2 regions of the Exiguobacterium sp. TDN 0502 genome follow, and region 2 is predicted to be linked to the other one. Evidence: riboswitches for the same ligand, from Rfam matches in the RefSeq annotation. Region 2 holds a riboswitch; the other holds the start of a gene.
What was found. A riboswitch is a leader RNA that binds a small molecule or an ion and turns the genes downstream of it on or off. The one in region 2 is predicted to bind S-adenosylmethionine.
Positions count from the first base shown of each region.

Region 1: linked by a shared signal. The riboswitch ahead of ACRPK8_RS12965 (amino acid permease) and the one ahead of ACRPK8_RS15135 (LLM class flavin-dependent oxidoreductase) in region 2 are both predicted to bind S-adenosylmethionine.

Region 1 covers NZ_JBOZGJ010000013.1:63,628-73,175, reverse strand. The annotation lists gene ACRPK8_RS12985 (MFS transporter) at 1-424, opposite strand, end outside; gene ACRPK8_RS12980 (CBS domain-containing protein) at 451-906, opposite strand; gene ACRPK8_RS12975 (MarR family winged helix-turn-helix transcriptional regulator) at 1,089-1,511, shown strand; gene mmuM (homocysteine S-methyltransferase) at 1,586-2,518, opposite strand; gene ACRPK8_RS12965 (amino acid permease) at 2,493-3,896, opposite strand; SAM riboswitch class I at 3,973-4,074, opposite strand; gene ACRPK8_RS12960 (polysaccharide pyruvyl transferase family protein) at 4,185-5,651, opposite strand; gene ACRPK8_RS12955 (ketopantoate reductase family protein) at 5,856-6,773, opposite strand; gene ACRPK8_RS12950 (GntR family transcriptional regulator) at 6,956-7,672, shown strand; gene gntK (gluconokinase) at 7,665-9,206, shown strand; gene ACRPK8_RS12940 (GntP family permease) at 9,231-9,548, shown strand, end outside.
Region 2 covers NZ_JBOZGJ010000022.1:8,928-18,475, forward strand. The annotation lists gene ACRPK8_RS15115 (YczE/YyaS/YitT family protein) at 29-694, opposite strand; gene ACRPK8_RS15120 (DUF817 domain-containing protein) at 846-1,643, shown strand; gene ACRPK8_RS15125 (DUF2325 domain-containing protein) at 1,719-2,990, shown strand; gene ACRPK8_RS15130 (DUF975 family protein) at 3,054-3,692, shown strand; SAM riboswitch class I at 3,804-3,906, shown strand; gene ACRPK8_RS15135 (LLM class flavin-dependent oxidoreductase) at 3,980-5,038, shown strand; gene ACRPK8_RS15140 (ATP-grasp domain-containing protein) at 5,035-5,982, shown strand; gene ACRPK8_RS15145 (hypothetical protein) at 6,060-6,524, shown strand; gene ACRPK8_RS15150 (PhoX family protein) at 6,566-8,446, opposite strand; gene ACRPK8_RS15155 (NUDIX domain-containing protein) at 8,561-8,941, opposite strand; gene ACRPK8_RS15160 (ABC-F family ATP-binding cassette domain-containing protein) at 9,007-9,548, opposite strand, start outside.

The DNA.
Region 1 (9,548 bases), on a different contig from region 2:
CGATCGCAGCAAGCGCTGTTGCGACGAACAAGGCGTTCCCAAGTCCCCAACCACCGCGTAACGCGACAAGTGTCCAGATGCTGTCTGCTTGCGAAGCAAAACCAGCAACGGTTGCGATGACGGCGATCCCGAGCATCAATGTTCCTTTTTGACCAATCCGTGATGAAATCGCGCCTGTAATTAACATCGCGAATGCCATGACGGCGTTATAACTTGTAAATAAGAGCGTAACTTCACTTTTTGACGCTTCTAAATTCTCGGCAATCGTCGGCAAGACCGGATTGACGAGCCCCATTCCCATGAATGCTGTGATGCTGGCGAAAAAGACTGCCCAGACAGCAACCGGCTGGTGGAATAATCCGTGCTTGCTTTCTGCTAATACCGTTTCCGGCTCAAGCGTCGTTGTTTTTTCAGCAAGTGCCATAGTGTCCCTTCTTTCTATCGAATGTGTTACATGAACTGTTTAAACGAATGGCGGATGACGTCGCCGCGACTGATGATGCCAACAAGACGTCCTGCCTTGAGGATTGGAAGCTTTTTAATCCGTTTTGCGCCAAGTGTCGCCGCAATCTCTTCCATTTCTGTGTCAACGTCAGCTGTCACGACTTTTCGGCGTGCCAGTTCCATGACTGGCCGATTCAAGATATGACGAATCCGGTCTTCATACCCTTCTTCGTCTCCTTTGATGACATCTACGTATAAGAATGTATCGACGATGATATCTTTGTGTTTCCCGATCGCGCGCATGATATCTCCGTCACTGATATACCCGACGACTTCCTGCTCGGCATTGATGACAGGTACGCCGCTAATACCAGACTGAATGAATCGTTCGATGACTGTCCGAATCAAGTCTGTATCGTTTACCGTGATGACCTCTTGTTTCATCGACTCATAAGCTTTCATCTGAATTCTCCTTTGTCGTTCGTTTCTCATCTGCAAAAGTTGTATGATACAATTAAAAGAACAAAAATGATTGTATAATACAACTACAACTCTGTCAAGCCTCCTGCTTTTCACATTGACAGCTTATCTACATTGGGTAATCATGAGGGACAGAGAGACTTTTTTGAAAGGGGAGAGACCCGATGTCTCAACCAGCACTCGAAACCATTGAACTGGAGTTAGCGATCCTGATCCGACGATTAACGACGGCGACGGCGGACAACCGTAATTTGGATCGTGCTTCCTACCTCTTGCTGCGACAATTGGCGGAATCCGGCAACGTTGGTGTCAAAACACTTGCCCGTGAACTTCAACTCGATGTCTCGACCGTCAGCCGCCAAGCAGCGGCACTCGATCAGAAGCAACTCGTGGAGAAAGTAAAAGATCCGACAGATGGACGTGCTTTCTTCTATCACATCACGGATAAAGGTCAAGAAGAACTCACGATTTACCGGACAGCACGTCTCGCAAGCATTGAACGCCTTCTGACGGACTGGCCGTCGGATGATACGGAGGATTTCGGACGTCTACTGCAACAATTCAATCGTGCCTTACGCGAACGGTAATTGAATCATGCCCTATTTAAAGAACGGACAAAAATCGATCGATTTCTGTCCGTTCTTTTGTTTTCTTCCACTCCTCATGCTTGGGAAGCGCAGCAGACCGAACGAATTTGCGCGATATGTTCCGGTGACGTCCGGCAACACCCACCAATCAATCGAGCCCCTGCCTCATACCACGTCTTTGCGACGGTTTGGAACGACGTACACTGATTCGTACCCGACCATGTTTTTGCGACCGGATCATAGACTTCACCAGAGTTCGGATAGACGATGATTGGCACGTCCGTCAACGCCTTAACGTGACGGATAAAGTCGGTCGCGTAAGATGCCGGAAAACAATTTGCACCGATCGCTGCGAGCTGTGGATGTTGTCCAATTGTCTCGATGCACGTCGCATGTGCCGTTCCTTCACTAATGTGCGTCGCATCTTGAAGCGAGAACGTCAGCCAAGCAGACACTTCTGGGTACGCTTCAAGAATCCGGAACAACACGACAGCTTCCTCGAGCGACGGAATCGTCTCGAATGCCAGCAGATCAGCTCCTGCTTCAATCAATGCCTCAATCCGTGGTCGATGAAACGCTTCTAGCACGTCCTGTGTCACACCGTAATGACCGCGATACTCAGAACCATCTGCTAAGTAGGCACCATAAGGACCCACTGATCCCGCGATCAATGCGTCACTCTTCCCACTACGCGTTCGTGCGTTTTGCGCCAAGGTGACTGTTTGTCGAATCAGCGCCTGTGCTTCCTCTGTCGTGATATGACGTTGCTTGAATCCTTCGATACTTGCTTGATAGCTTGAGGTGATCGCGACATCGGCACCTACTTCAAAGTAATCGTGATGGACGTGTTCGATCTGTTCCGGTGCTTCGATCAAGAGACGTGCGGACCAAAGCGGATCGTTCAGGTCAAATCCCTTCTGTTCAAGTTCGGTCGCAAGGGCACCATCTAAAATCAGGAAGGGCACTTCCTGTAATCGTTGCTCAACTGGATTTTTGATTCGGGACATCTTCAACACTCCGTTTCGTAGAGGAATTCGTGAACGCATGGATGACATAACAGATCACGATGAATGGAATACCACAGTACAAGGCGATTCGTTGGGTTGGATCAAATCCGATACCAACGAGGGAAATCAAACAGACAACAAAAGCGGCAATCGGCACGAATGGAAACAGTGGTGTACGATAGACCAGTTCGTCGACCGTATGCCCTTCGCGCAGGAATTGTTTCCGGAAGCGGTACTGGGCAACGCTGATGCTCATCCAGACGACGACGACAGCAAGACCGGAAATCGAGACGAGCGCGATATAGACACTTCCTGCCGCATAGATGCTCGACAGCAGGGCCAGTCCTCCGCCAATCATGCTGAACAATACAGCTCGGAGTGGTACGCCAGCTGGTGTCACCTGTGCGAAGAAACGTGGAATCATCCGTTCGTTCGCAAGCGACCAAAGCATCCGCGAGGCGGCGTAAAGCCCGGAGTTCGCTGCCGACAGGATAGCGGTCAGGATGACGAAGTTCATCACATCTGCTGCGTAAGGAATCCCAATCCGATCAAATACGGCGACGAACGGACTTTCGAGCACGCCCTTTCCTTCCGTTGGCAATAAAACGGCTAATACGATGATCGTACCGACGAAAAAGAGGACAAGCCGCAAAATCGTCGTCCGGATCGCAAGCGGAATCGTCCGCTTCGGATCAACGGCTTCACCCGCTGCGACGCCGATCAATTCCGTTCCCGAGTAGGCAAAGTTCACGGCAAGCATCGTCATGAAAATCGCAAAGGCACCGTTCGGGAACAATCCGCCTTCCATTAACGAAGAAAAGAATGGTGCCGCACTCCCATCCTTTAGTGGAATGAAGCCGACGATGGCGCCTGCCCCCAACAAGATGAAGGCAACGATCGTCACGACCTTGATGGCGGAGAACCAAAACTCGACTTCCGCAAACACGCGAACCTTCAAGACGTTGATCCCAAGAATCATCGCAGCGAATAAGGCACTGAACACCCAGACCGGAACGGACGGGAACCAGCGCTGCATCAACATGCCCGCTGCCGTGAATTCCGAACCGAGAGCAACCGTCCATGTCAGCCAGTAGAGCCAGGCTACCGTATACCCTGTACCCGGTCCGATGTATTTTGTCGCGTAGCGATGAAAGGAACCGGTTTCCGGCATATGTACAGCCAGTTCACCGAGACTCAACATGACCAGATAGACGACAACCGCCCCGATCAAATAAGACAAAATCGTTCCGATGCGTCCTGCTTGTTCCAATGTATAACCTGTACTTAAAAACAATCCTGTACCAATGACACCGCCTAACGACAACATGATCAGATGACGTGATTCCATCTTCCGCCGAAAGGACCCGCTCGTTTTCATGACATTTTCCTCCTCGTTTCACCTATTTCAAACAAAAAAACGCACCCTTACGGATGCGTCGGTCGACAATTCGGAAACCTTATCGATCGGGTGCAGCACCCGCAGGAATTAGCACAGTATCTTACGACCTGTTGCTGAGGTTTCACAGGGCCAGTCCCTCCACCTCTCTGGATAAGTATGTAATTGTTCCTAACCCTATCAACTCTTTTCCGAATTGTCAACACAATTCAGAATACTGCTATCAAAAAGACATTCCGGATCGCGATGATCCGGAATGTCGGGAAATGCTTATTTTTTGGCGAATAAATCCGCTGTTTTCAATGCTGCACGAACCGCTTTACGATTCAATGTTCCTTGCTGATGTTTCATCGTTTTCGTTTGGGCAGCTAATTGCGCTTTGAGTGCCGCAATCTCTTGATCTTTTTGAGCCATCCCTGTCTGTTTCTGTAACGCTTTGATCTTCTTATCTTTTTCAGCTAACTGCGCTTTTGTCTGCTTTTGTGCTTCCGCGATTTTCTTTTCTTGTTCCGGGAAGAACTGTTCGAAACGGGCGACTGCTTCTTCGAGGCTGACTCCTGAAATCGGTTGAACTGCCGGCAACAATTCCGTTTGCGCCATTTGGCGGTCAAACGGTACGTTTTCCGGGTAGTTCGTTTCCTGATAGATATGCTCGAGTTCATTAACGTTCAAGAAATCAACGAAGTTATCGAAGTTACGTGCCTGAACACGTGTCGGGCTTTGGAAGTCGGCATTCGCTACGACGTCGGATAAGCGTGTATCCGATGTGATGTCATTTGCCCAGATGTGTGTCAGTTGGTGATAATCCGTCAATTCGCGCATCCGTGCATCTTTTGGAATAAGGATACTTGGTGTACCGGCAAGTGTCGCCGTGATGTTCCCGTGTAAACGTGCTCCGAAACTGAGATCGGCTTGACCGATGAAATCGAACCATGTCTGCGCATTCAAGAAGAAACGGACACGATCGTTCATGTAAGCCGGATCCGACATTTTCACCGGATAGTTCGTCACGGACAGATCAGCGATCGGATGTGTACCCGTATACGTCAATTTCAATTCCTTCATCCATTGTGGAATGAAGTAATGGTTCGGGTACTCTTCCATCCCGCGCGTAATGAAATCGAGAACATTTTGCGGTGCTAAACGTGACGAGTTGACCGTGATCATCGACTCAGACGTAATGTTCGTTTCGCGGATGTTCAGGTCACGACCGAAAGCATACATCGAAGGACATCCGATGACACGGTGGTCGATGCCTTCGCGGAAACCGAGGCGTGTCAGGTATTGCGACGTGATTTCCCCACGAAGTCCAAGCATGCTTGAGCGCTCAAGTACTGCACTGACGAATGCTTTGACATCTTCGTCGAACGGGAATCCACCGTCTAAATCCGGTTCAAACGGTGCACGTAAGCCGACACCGATGACGACGACCGGGATTTTCAGTTTTTTGATGAGTCGTGTATATTTGCGAAGTGTCGGCATGAACTCTTTCCGGAACGCATCTGCGAGTGGAATGACATATAGATCAAAGTTAGCATTGATCTCATCTGCCCGTTCTTCGTCATAGTAGTAATAGTCAGGTGTGATTGTCGTTCCTTCCGTCATCAATGTCCGGAAGATACTGTATTGATAAATAAGATTCCCGACATTTCCGCCAATGGAATTATGTTTCATCAAATAAGGAGCATCAAATTGTTCGAATGGGGTCATACCTGCACGAATAATAATACGTTTCATAATGGATAAACTTCCTCTCTCATTTGCTTCGTTAGTCCTTTATTGCAAGAAAAAAATACGGAAAATTATATTATCACTTTTTTTCAATCTCATTAAGAATAGATGAAGTATATTTCGGAAGTCAACGCTTCCAACGAAGATCTTCTGTTTCGTCATGAAAACGAAATATTAACACTCCTCCAAAATTTTTCTGATATAGAAAAATTACCTAGCAATTGATTGTTCATACATCCGTAAGTTCGCTTCAACGAGCCGGAGAGCAACGCCCGGTTCCCTATCGGAGCCTTTCCACAAGCTCGTGAAAAATTGTTCCACTTCTACGGATTGCCCCTTTTCCATATCACGCAACATTGATGATTTCATCGTATCTTCCATGGCATTCATCTGCTTTGTCAGTCCTGCTTCCACATCATCATTAAATACGGCTCCCTGTCCTTCCATTGCCTGTTTTGCTTCCTTCATGATGTCTGTGATCATCTGACGACCGACAGATTCTTGCCGAATCGGACCGATCGCAGCGCGGAATAATGTCGTCACGCCCGCAAACGTCGAAATGAACAGATATTTTTGCCACATCTCATCCATGATCCGCGAAGAATACATCATCGGCGCCTTTGCCTGTGCAAAACAGGCTGTGATCGCTTCGAGACGCGCTGTTGGTCTACCGGTTCGTGAACCAAACAACAGTCGATGCGATGGACTCGTCTGCAGAATGCGTCCTTCCGAGTCGAGCGTCGACTCAATGAAGCAGAGACCTCCAAGTACTCGTTCTTCTCCAAAAACGTCTGTGAGCCGTCCTATATGCTTCATACCGTTTAATAACGGCAGGATATATGTATGTTCAGAAACGAATGGTCCGAGATCTTCCACCACTTGATCCAAGTGATAAGCTTTCGTCGAAAGTAAGATGACATCAAACACATCGTTCGGTTGCATCTCCCGCGTCATGAGGCGTGGTGAGATGGTCACATCACCATGTGGACTTTTAATCTGCAGCCCTGTTTTTTGCAACTGTTCATACCGTTTCGGACGAACGAGAAATGTCACCTGTTCACCTTGTTCAGCAAGACGACCTCCGAAATATCCCCCGACTGCTCCTGCCCCTACGACTAAAATGTTCATATGGCTAATCTCCTTTCTACCCTTTTTCTACACTATTTACTCCTTCACCCTAACATAGTTGGAATCGTTTTCCTGGTTTCGACTCGGTTTTTCAAGATTTAAGTTAAGCGTTTGCATTTTAGAAAAAAACGTTTATACTAACTTGTATACAAGTATACTCACTTTAGAAATCAGGTGATTCCATGTCAGAACTGTTATACCCCTTGAAGTGGTTATCAAAAGCCTCCGCCGGAGATCGTGTCGCACACGAACTAAGGATGCGAATCATTTCAGGAAAGATTGAAAGCGGTACCATTTTATCCGAAAACAAATTAGCCTCTGATTTTTCCGTCAGTCGCTCGCCCGTCCGTGACGCGTTAAAGGTCCTTGCATCCGAACAATTGATTCGTCTCGAACGAATGGGGGCGGTCGTCGTCGGTTTATCCGAGCGCGATATCCAGGAAATCTACGATGTCCGGCTTCTTATCGAGACGTTCGTTTTTGAACGGCTCGTCAAGATTGAACGGTCGGAACTCGTCCGTGAACTAAGCAAGATTCTCGAAATGATGAAAGTCGCCATTAAATATAAGGATGCCGATGAATTCTCCTTTCAGGACGTACTGTTTCATGAAACGATCATCCGCTCGATCGATCATGGGTATGTCAGCATGATTTGGCAAAACCTCAAACCGGTCATGGAAAGTTTCATCCTCCTGTCGATGCGGGTACGATTCGAGGAAGACATCGAAGACTTCGAACGCATCCTCGCGAACCACGCCCTGTACATCGAAGCGATCGAGACAGGCGACCGGGAGCGGATGGTTGCTTCCTTGCATCAGAACTTTGATGACGTCCAGGAAGTCGAAGATCTCTGGAAAACGCAACAAATGATGTCGAAAGGAGTCGATTCACATGACTGAATACATGTTAGGCGTCGATATCGGAACGACGAGTACGAAAGCGGTCCTATTTACGACAAAGGGAGAAGTCGTCGGACAAACAAACGTCGGTTATCCGCTTCATACACCGAATCGGTCGACGGCGGAGCAGGATCCAGAAGAAATTTTTGATGCCGTACTCGAATCAATTCGCTTGATCACGAAGCGTCATCCGAGCATGCCACCGAAGTTCGTCGCATTCAGCAGTGCCATGCACAGCTTGATCGCGATGGATGCACAACACCAACCATTGACGGCCTGCATCACATGGGCGGACAGCCGGAGTGAAGCATGGTCGAACAAAATCAAGGAACAGTACGGTCTATCGATCTATCACCGTACCGGTACACCGATCCATCCGATGTCACCGCTTAGTAAAATCAGCTGGCTCGTCGAGGACCGTCCGGAACTCCATGCCTTGACGAAAAAATATATCGGGATTAAGGAATTCGTGTTCCAACGCCTGTTCGGAACCTATGTCATCGACCACTCCCTCGCTTCAGCGACCGGACTCTTTAATATTCATGAGTTGGGCTGGGATACGGGGGCGTTACATGTCGCGGGGATCGATGCGAGTTATTTATCGGAACCGGTACCGACGACGACGTCATGTACAGGACTGAATGCCGATTACGCACGACAAATGGGGATTTCGGCTGATACGCCGTTTTTAGTCGGTGCCAGTGACGGTGTTCTTTCTAACTTAGGTGTCAATGCGATTCGCAAAGGGGAAATTGCGATCACGATCGGAACAAGCGGCGCCATCCGGACGATCATTGATCGTCCGCAGACCGATGAAAAAGGACGGACGTTCTGTTACGCCCTGACCGAGGACCACTGGGTCATCGGCGGACCTGTCAATAATGGCGGAATGGTCTTGCGGTGGATCCGAGATGAACTCGCCTCAGCAGAAGTCGAGACAGCAAAACGCCTTGGCATCGATCCGTACGCCGTCCTGACGAAGATTGCCGAACGTGTCCGTCCGGGGTCCGACGGGCTGTTGTTCCATCCTTATTTGTCCGGCGAACGCGCGCCGCTGTGGAATCCGGATGTCAGCGGTTCGTTCTTCGGATTGACGCTCTCACACAAAAAAGAGCATATGATCCGGGCGGCACTGGAGGGGGTCATCTACAATCTCTATACTGTTTTCCTCGCACTCGTCGAGTGTATGGACAGTCCCGTGACCCGGATTCAGGCAACGGGTGGTTTTGCCCGGTCTGAAGTCTGGCGCCAAATGATGGCGGACATCTTTGAGTCGGAAGTCGTCATCCCGGAAAGTTTTGAAAGCTCATGTCTCGGTGCTTGTATTCTCGGACTCTACGCGACAGGGGAAATCGATTCGTTCGAAGTCGTCTCCGAGATGATTGGGGATACCCATCGCCATGTACCAAACGAAGAAGCGATGCATGAATATCGTCAGCTCTTACCGATTTTCATTAGCCTGGCGCGGACATTGTCCGAGGATCACAAACGAATCGCTACGTATCAACGGAGCTTGATTCAACAAGAAAACTAACTTAATCTTTTGGGGGAAGTCATCATGCCATTAGTCATTGTAGGAATTGGGATCGTCGCGTTGCTCGTTCTCATCATGGGGTTGAAATTAAATACGTTCGTCTCACTCATCATCGTCTCCTTTGGTGTCGCACTGTTACTCGGTATGCCGCTCGATCAGATCGTCAAGACGATCGAAGCCGGTATCGGCGGGACGCTTGGTCACCTCGCACTGATCTTCGGTCTTGGTGCGATGCTTGGGAAGCTGATCGCTGACGCCGGGGGGGCGCAGCGAATCGCGATGACGCTTGTTGCCCGATTCGGGGAAAAGAACATCCAGTGGGCTGTCGTCGTCGCTTCATTC
Region 2 (9,548 bases):
CACGCGGAATGATATCGATTCAGGCGACTTAGCTGATTTGGCGTTCAGACGCTGGAAGACCTTTTGCGTCAATTGCTGCAATGATCTTCCGAAAATAAAACAACCAAAATTGGAGAAACGGTCCGATTAAGAAAATCGAGAGAATCGTGCCGAAGAAAACAGGACCACCGAGCAACCAGCCGATACCGCATGCCGTAACTTCCATGATTGTCCGCATCAGGCGAATCGAGGTTCCAAAACGCTCTGCAAGCGTCAGCGTCAAGCCATCGCGTGGACCGGCCCCGTATCCGACAGCGACATACAGGCCTGCGCCCATACCGATGATGAAAATCCCGAAAACGAGCCAGAGTGTATTCAACCAGACAGACTCAAAAGAGGGTAAGAGATGAGAACCAAGCACAAGATTCATGAAGACGCCGACAAAGATCGCATTGACGAGTGTTCCGATTTGCGGCGTGACGCGGTCTAACGCATATTTTACGAAAACGAGTAAGAGACCAACGAGCAAAATGATCGTTCCGACAGATAACGGCGTCTTTTTCTGTAAACCGAGATGGAGCACATCCCAGGTCGAGACACCAAGTTCTGCTGTGATCATCATCGATGACCCGAGGGCAAGTAAAAATAAACCGAGGAGGAATAATCCCCATTTTAACGTAGCGCGTAACAACCAGGAAGCGCGATGACGCGTCATGTCTGGCACCTCATTTCTTAAAATAATTGATTCGTTAACTGTATCATGAGAAAAGTGGAAGAAGAAAGACGAAATTTTCCGTTTTTTCCATCCTAAGAAGGAGGGGAAGGAGAAACGGGACCCGTATACTGAAGGAAAAGGAGGGAACAGGATGAAAGCGATCCGACATCTGATTCGTTTTACATACATAGAAGCCGTCTGTTGCGTCTTTCCCGTGATGATTTTCGCGGCGCTCGCGCTTTCGCGTTATCTGCCGACTGAACCGATCGCCCGTTACGACATATTATTGATTTGGTGTATCCTTGTCCAAATCATTTTACTCGCCACGCGGTACGAAACAATGGAGGAATTCAAGCTGATTTTACTCTTTCATGTCATCGGATTAGCACTTGAACTGTTCAAGGTAAATGTCGGATCGTGGAGTTATCCGGAAGAGGCTTGGACGAAAATAGCCGGTGTTCCACTATATGCAGGGTTCATGTACGCTAGTGTCGCAAGCTATGTCTGTCAGGCATTCAGACGATTTCGCCTACGATTTACGGCATTTCCCTCCCCGTGGCTGGCAATTGGTGTCGGCAGTCTCGTCTATCTGAATTTCTTCACGCATCACTGGATCTTTGATGCACGCTGGTTGTTGATGCTCCTCGTCGTCCTCGTCTTCTATAAATCATGGGTTCATTTTACGATTGAGCAGACGACTTACCGGATGCCGATCGTCCTGTCCTTTTTACTGATTGCCTTTTTTATTTGGGTGGCGGAGAATATCGTGACCTTTTTTAAAGGATGGGTCTACCCGCATCAAGAGGGAGGCTGGGCAGTCGTTGATCTTGGTAAATTGTCTTCGTGGTTCCTGCTTGTCATCATCACCGTCCTAATCGTCATCGTCGCAAAACACAAGCGTCAGGATCCTGCTGTGGAAATTAACCAGCGAACCTATGTAAAAAAATAACCTGGTTGTTTTTTTGAACTACTTCCGCGTTTTTCCGTTGCTATAGTGAAAAAAACGCAAAGGAAGTGGTTACAGATGATGCAACAGGTGATCGAACGCGCAACGGAATTGGTACAGATGAAATTAGCGGTCGTGGAGCGGTATGAAGATTGGCAACTCTGGCTTGATGAAGTGAATGGAATCGACGAATGGGTTCAGATGTCAGCGTATTATGCACCACGCAACGTACAGGAGACACCGGTAATTGATGAAGTAGTCGAGGCAGAGCCGAAGCAGATCATCGTGATTCCACCTCAAGTACCGGTCGAGCCCGTACGCAAGCAGCGTTATGCCTATACGTTTCAGCGGGGGTTAAAAGGCGGGTCGTTACTGGAATGGTCCGGCAGTCATATTTCAGAACGAGACGTGCGTGACTGGAATCTCGAGCATGGCATGGAAGTCCGTGTCCGTGTCGAGCGTCAGGATGATCAGAAAACGCTGTGTCGCATCGAAGCTGTCGTTTCGACGGAACGGATGAAAGAGAATCCGGAACGTGTCGTGTTTGAACAAGCAATTGTCAAAGCACACGGAATCATTGAGGAGACGGTTAATGGTCCGCTACAGGATGAAGCGGGAAAACCGTTCTATTATGTTGTACCGGTAGAGGACATGCGTTATTTCCGATTAGAAGCAGGACAACTCGTCGATCTCGTCATGTGGCGGGGACGAAAGGAGAGCTTGACGATTGTCTGGAAACATCAGTTTACGTACGAAAAACCAGTTGTCAACGAACTATCAGATCGTCCGACAAAAGTAAAACAATTAGTAGAGAAGACACCTGTTACAGCGAAAAAGTCAGACCGGTATGCCCGAAAAATGAAACGGCAAACGGTCCCAAAACCTAAAAAAGCACAGCGGCGCATTCGTGTTCAAAAAGAGCGGAAGATCGAACCAATCGTGACGACAGCTGTACCTGGACAATTGATGGATTTCGTCGATAAGACACCGCTTGATTTCACGCGCTTCACAGGTATGCGCCTCGTCATCGTTGGAAATGAGCAACAGACTTCTGTCTATCGCGAATTCTTTGCGCCGACAGGAATCGAATTGATTCATCTCGCAGGAGACGCACAGTCCGCGAAAAAGATTGCTTGTCTCGCTAAAAAGACGGATGCCATCGTCGTCGTTACGAGCCGTGTTTCGCATGCTGCGAGCGCTCATGTCATTGCACAGGCGAAAAAACATGGTATTCCGTTCGCGATGGAACGCCTTGATGGTCGTCGTTCGTTATATACAGCGTGTGAGCGACAACTTGAGCGTGCTTGGTTCAAACAGCAACAAGACGGGAAATTATTGAAAAAAGAGTGAAACATTAGAAGTTTTAAGCCGTAGAGTAAGGTGAGAACTTATTTTTCAAGGAGGACCTTACTCATGTCATCTCAATTAAAAAAAGCGGCAAAGGCATCGCTTAGCGGTCGTTGGGGCTTTGCAGTCCTAGCATTTCTGCTGTTTAGTATCATTCAAGGTGTCCCCAACTTATTTGGATCGGATATCGATGAGCCGTCAAATAGCATGGACCTCGTCGTCTCATTGGTGTCGATTTTACTGATTCCAGTAGGAGTCGGTTGGACATGGATTGCTATGTCGATTGCTCGTGGCGAAGAAACAAAAGTGACAGGTTTATTTGAGCCATACGGAATGTTCCTGAAAGTAGTTGGTCTTTCCATCGTTCAATTCATCTTCATCGCGCTCTGGACATTGCTCTTGATCATTCCAGGGATCATCAAGTCGTTCTCTTACCTGTTGACGTTCTATATCCTTCGAGATGAGCCGTCGATTGGCATTCTTGAAGCCATCACACGTTCACGTCAACTGATGGATGGTCATAAGATGGAAGCTTTTCTGCTCTTCCTATCGTTCATTGGGTGGGCGTTGCTTGTAATCGTCACGCTTGGTCTTGCTATCCTGTGGGTTGGACCATACTTCAGCGTCACGCTTGCGAAATTCTACGATCGTGTCCGTGGGGAACAGTCACCAGAACCGACATCGGATTTCGTCGCACCATACTAATATTTCATCCCGACACTATGTCGGGATTTTTTTGTTTGGAATAATTCCGATGGGAAAAGACGGTTTAATGGTTGCTTTAGTTCAGTGAATTCTGTACGATGAATGCAACACATCTTATCTAGAGAAGTCGAGGGACTGGCCCGAAGACACTTCAGCAACCCCGCCATGGCGGAAGGTGCTACTTCCAGGAAGGGATACCTTCTGAAGATAAGAGCGGACAGGACAGGATACCGTCGCTCTTTTCGAACTTCGAAAAGAGCGTTTTTTATGTTAAGGGGGATGATGGAGTGGAGTATGGTTTTTGGTTACCAATTTTTGGGTGGTGGTTGCGTAACGTCGAGGATGAACAGATGCCGGCGACATTCGATTATGTCAAACACGTCGCCCAAACAGCAGAACGGATCGGCTTCTCAACGACGTTGATCGCGGAATTGAACTTGAATGATATCAAAGGCATCAAGGAACCAAGTCTTGAGGCATGGACGACGGCAGCGGCGATCGCCGCAACGACGGAACGCCTTGAGATCATGACGGCGGTTCGTCCCGGTTTCCATAATCCGGCGACGACGGCGAAAATGGCAACGAACATCGATCAATTAAGCGGGGGACGCTTCACGCTGAACGTCGTCTCAGCTTGGTGGGCGGAGGAAGCTAAACAATACAATGGGATTTTTACGGCACACGATGAACGTTATGCTCGGACGGAAGAGTTCGTCACGGTCATGAAAGGATTATGGGCAGATGCGTCACCGTATAGTTTTTCCGGTCATCACTACACGATCGAGCAGGCGGAACTTCATCCGAAGCCGGTCCAGCGTCCGGGAATCAAGCTCTATGCCGGTGGAGAGAGTGAAGCCGGAAAACGGACGATCGTCGAACACTGTGACGCTTACGTCATGCATGGGGGAACGGTTGAAGAAGTCGCTCATAAAATCAATGATATGAAAGTACGCCGGGAAGCGACGGGGAAATCACCACTTGAGAGCTTCGGTCTTGCCGCTTATATCATTTGCCGGGATACGGAAGAAGAAGCGTTGCTTGAGTGGCAACGCATCACGGACGTCAAAGAAGATAGCGCCGGCTATGCCGGTTATCAGGATTTCATCAGTAAATCACAACTCGAACAACAGGTGGAGCGAAACGATTATTCCGTCTCGAACCGCGGTCTACGACCGAACCTGATCGGGACACCGGAACAGATTGCGAAGCGGATTCTGGCGTTCGAAGCCGTTGGTGTGACGTTACTCTTATTACAATTCTCACCACAACTCGAAGAAATGGAACGCTTTGCCCGTGACGTAATGCCGTTGGTTGAAGCGAAACGAAAGGTAGGTCAACAATCATGACAAAAATTCATATTCTCCACGAAAACCAGGAATGGACGGACCATCTCATTAAACGTCTCGAGGAACTCGAATTACCGTACGAACAGTGGCATCTGGATGAGGGGATTGTTCCGCTCGATCAAGTACCACCAGAAGGCGTCTTTTACAGCCGGATGAGTGCCTCTTCGCATACACGTGGTCACCGTTATGCACCGGAGTTGACGGAAGGCGTCCTTGCTTGGTTAGAAGAGCATGACCGGACCGTCTTTAACGGAACGCGTGCGCTCCGCCTTGAGGTCAGCAAAGTCAATCAGTATACAGCACTACGTAAGGAAGGCATCCGTGTACCGAAGACAACGGCTGCTGTTGGACGTGATCAAATCGTACAAGCTGCAAAAGAAATCGGAGTATCGTCGTTCATTACGAAACATAACCGTGCCGGCAAAGGACTTGGGGTGCAGCTGTTCCACTCGATTGAAGCACTCGAAGCTTATCTCGACGGTCCGACATTTGACGAACCAGTCGACGGCATCACACTGATTCAAGAATATATCCAGGCGCCGGAACCGTATATCACACGCTGTGAGTTCGTAGGCGGAAAATTTGTCTATGCGGTCCGAGTCGATACGTCGGAAGGATTCGAGCTTTGCCCGGCCGATGCCTGTGTGATCGACGACTTGTTCTGCCCGGTTGGCGAAGAGGCACCGCAAACACCGATGAAGTTCCAAATCGTTGAAGGCTTCAATGATCCGATCATCGAAAAGTACGAAGCATTCCTCCAAGCGAATCAGATTGCGGTCGCCGGGATTGAGTTCATTAAGGATGCGTCAGGTACGATCTATACGTATGACGTCAATACGAATACGAACTACAACTCGGACGCTGAAGCAGCTGCCGGACGCTACGGTATGCTCGAGCTGGCAAAGTTCCTCGGAGCAGCTCTTGAAACAAGCACAGTAAAATAAGAATCGGCTCCCGCCCTGTCACCGGACGTTACAAGACCGGATGACAGGGTATTTGTATAGAAAAAGGAGGCAGATGTATGATCACGTGGAGAGAAGAACGGCAGCTTGATATCCCGATCGAAGAAGCATGGCATCTGTTTGATCACACAAGGCTGCAACGCTTGATTCCGAATGTCGTCCAACACGAAGTGATTGAGCGAAAGCCGGGTGTCGTCGGCTCGACGTATCGTCAAACGTATATGCAGGGAAATCGGCTTGAAACATATATCGTGACCGATTTAGCCTATACGAATGAACCCGACTTCAAACAGAATACGATTGGATTCACGTTGGCACGCATCTTCAAGATCGAGATGACCTTTACGCTCAAACCACTCGGACACGATCGTTGTCTGTTGATCTATACCGGAAAAAGCGAGGGAGCCAATTTTGTCGGGAAGAGTTTATTATCACTCGGAGGAGAACGGGAAAATGAAAAAATCGTTCACGGTCTGTTACAACGTGTTGAAGAAGAGGCAGCGAAACAAAAGAAGAATACATGAAAACACGGATTCCCGCGTGCGGGAGTCCGTGTTTTTGTATCTTATCGATGCGTATACGATTTATGACTGCTTGGTAATCCGGACAGGTAGCCGACACCACCTGTTTTTTGAATGCCGATACCGTCTTTCATCGCTTGTTCAAGCGCTTTGGGGTCGACAGCTGTGATCTGTTTGTCCATCAATGACTCACCTGGGTGCTGATAGTTACTTAGAAGGTAGCTATACTTCCCAACATGATCGAGTGAACGAAGACCAGTTGCTTCCGCTCCGACTGGAACCGAAAGGATACGTGATAATTTTTTCGTCTTCAGATTATAAGCCCAAACGAAGTTGTTCGTGTGCAGTGAGCTGTCTTCGCCGATGAAGAGCGTATCGGATGTCGCGGAATAAGCGAGGTTATCCGGGTTCGCGACGAGATCGGGATTCGCCGTGTTGCCATAAGCATCGGGCTTCGCTAAATCTTCACCGATGACGAGTGCCTGCATGTTCGTCGGAACATAACGGCTGTTGATGCCTTTAGCACGACCGAAATCGATTTCGAATGTTACGCCAGACTCGCGTTTTTCAAACTGGATATCATCCTGGACCGCGCCTTCCTGTTTTTCGGTACTTCCCGATAGATAAGAGAGGGCGATATAGGCTTTTTTATCCTTTTCGTTGACTGTGATGCCTTCCATCTTGTTGAACTCCGACGTTGCTCCAAGTAACGCACCGTAACGACGTGATTCGAGGAAGGCAGCTTCTTTTTCCTTACCAGCTTTGAGCTTCAAGTATTCGACCTTTTTGCTAGCCGCTGTTTTGACCGCTTTAAAGCCCGGTGTCGGCGCATCTGCTGTCTCGAAGATGTCGCTGAATTTCGTTCCTTTATCAATCAAACGTTTGACTTCCTTATCGGAAGCGTGTCCGAGTTTGATCCACTCGAGATCACCGGCACCGCCTTCGGTTGCCCGAGTCTGATGGAATTTCGCAGCATAGAGTGTTCCTTTTGAAAAATCACGCTTTTTGTCTGCGACGTACATGAACATCATCGTGTTGTTCCCGTCGTCACCGAAGATTGCTGTCTTTTGATCCGGCAGAATCTGCATCATCTCGTGCGAGAAACGACCTGTGCTGTAGTGTTTGACCGCTGTTGCGTTTCCTTTACGGTCAACCGAGATTTCCGGTGTGAAGCCGTAGAAGTACGGATTTGCTTTTTCAGTCGTACCGAAGTAACGCTCAGCGAAGGCGTTGACATCTTTGTAAGCAGACGAGTTAGGATCTGATTCGAACGCACGCGCATCCGGTTCATATTCCTCTGATCCGAGGTGTGTTCCCCATGGCGTCGTTGAACCGTTACATGGTGTCCAGAGTCCATTGACGTTCTTAAAGTCAATCTTGCTTGCTTTTTTAACGGCAAGTCTCCCCGTTTTTTTGTCCTGTGTCACTTCGGTTAATGTCATCGATGCCGGAAGTCCTTTGACTTCGTTTCCGGCGTTGTCGATTGAATCATACTCGAAATGAGACACCATATATTTTTTTCCGTGGACTTCAAGCAGACTGTTTGAGTCGGGTGCGTCCGAGACGAAGGCTTCCGGTTTGTCCGGAATACTCCGGTCGATGATCGGATTGCCTTTGGCATCGATTGGAGTTCCCGCTGCAATCATGTCGCCCTTGTTTTCGACGATTTTATCTTGCGAGAGGAACAATTGATTGTAGTTTAACGGTTTGACTTCTGTCTTACCGTTCGTATACGTCACTTTGACTTTTGCTTCTGTATAAGTTTTGACCATCTGGTCAATTTTTGTCGGTGCATCCATCGATAAAAATTCGACCTTCTTGATGTTGCGTGTACTGTGAGAAGAGCTGTGGGCATCCGCGAACATCGGGACCATACTTGATGACAAGACCGCTGCTGATAGACCAACCATGAGTGTTCGTTTCATTTTCGTTTCCCCCAAATGAGTTTGTGTTGTTGCTACATTTCCATTTAATCAGTCGATTATGTAGAGGGTGTAAAGAAACCTGGTCAGTTGTATCTCACTTCATTCATATTCCCTTTACAGTAGTGAGAGCAAACGGGAAATCTGGGGATCGTCTTGCAGAGTGTTCAATGATTGAAACTGAACGGATCGTAATTCTTGTTGTTCCGGTGAGAGTTCGGGATCGATGCCGAGTCGAAGTGCCGGACTAGTTGCAGTACGGCGGACAAGAAAACACGTTTCCGTTCCGTGATGGATTGAAATCTCATAGAGTTGTCGTTCGACCGTGACATGCAGGTGCGTCTCTTCTAACACTTCACGCATGACGGCTTGTTCTTTTGTTTCATTGCTCTCGACACCACCACCCGGTAACGTCCAAAATGTCCGGGATGGGGTATGTAACTCGACCATCAATATCTGTTCCTCTTCGATCAACGCAGCACATACGCGATGACGCATGACTCATTCCTCCTTTAAAGTGTTCAAAAAAGAGACCGAAACGACAGTTCCGGTCTCTTTTGACATCATTGTGCGTATAACGCTGTTAATTGCTGTTGAATCGTATCATTGTTCAAGTACTCATCGTATGTCGTTTCTTTATCGACGATACCGTTCGGCGTCAACTCGATGATCCGGTTCGCAATCGTTTCGACGAACTGATGGTCATGCGAGCTGAAGAGCATTGCGCCTTTGTAAGCAATTAAGCCATCGTTGAGTGCTGTGATCGATTCGAGATCCAAGTGGTTCGTCGGATCGTCGAGGACGAGGACATTAGCACCACTGAGCATCGCTTTTGAAAGCATACAACGGACTTTCTCGCCCCCGGATAAGACAGAGGCTTTCTTCATGACTTCTTCACCTGAGAAGAGCATCCGACCGAGGAATCCACGGAGGAACGTATCGCTCTCATCTGCCGGTGAATACTGACGGAGCCAATCGAGGATCGTCTTATCCGAGCCTTCGAAGAATTCCGAGTTATCTTTTGGCAAGTAGGACTGCGAAGTCGTGACGCCCCATTTGAACGTACCGCTGTCCGGTTCCATCTCACCCATGAGGATTTTGAACA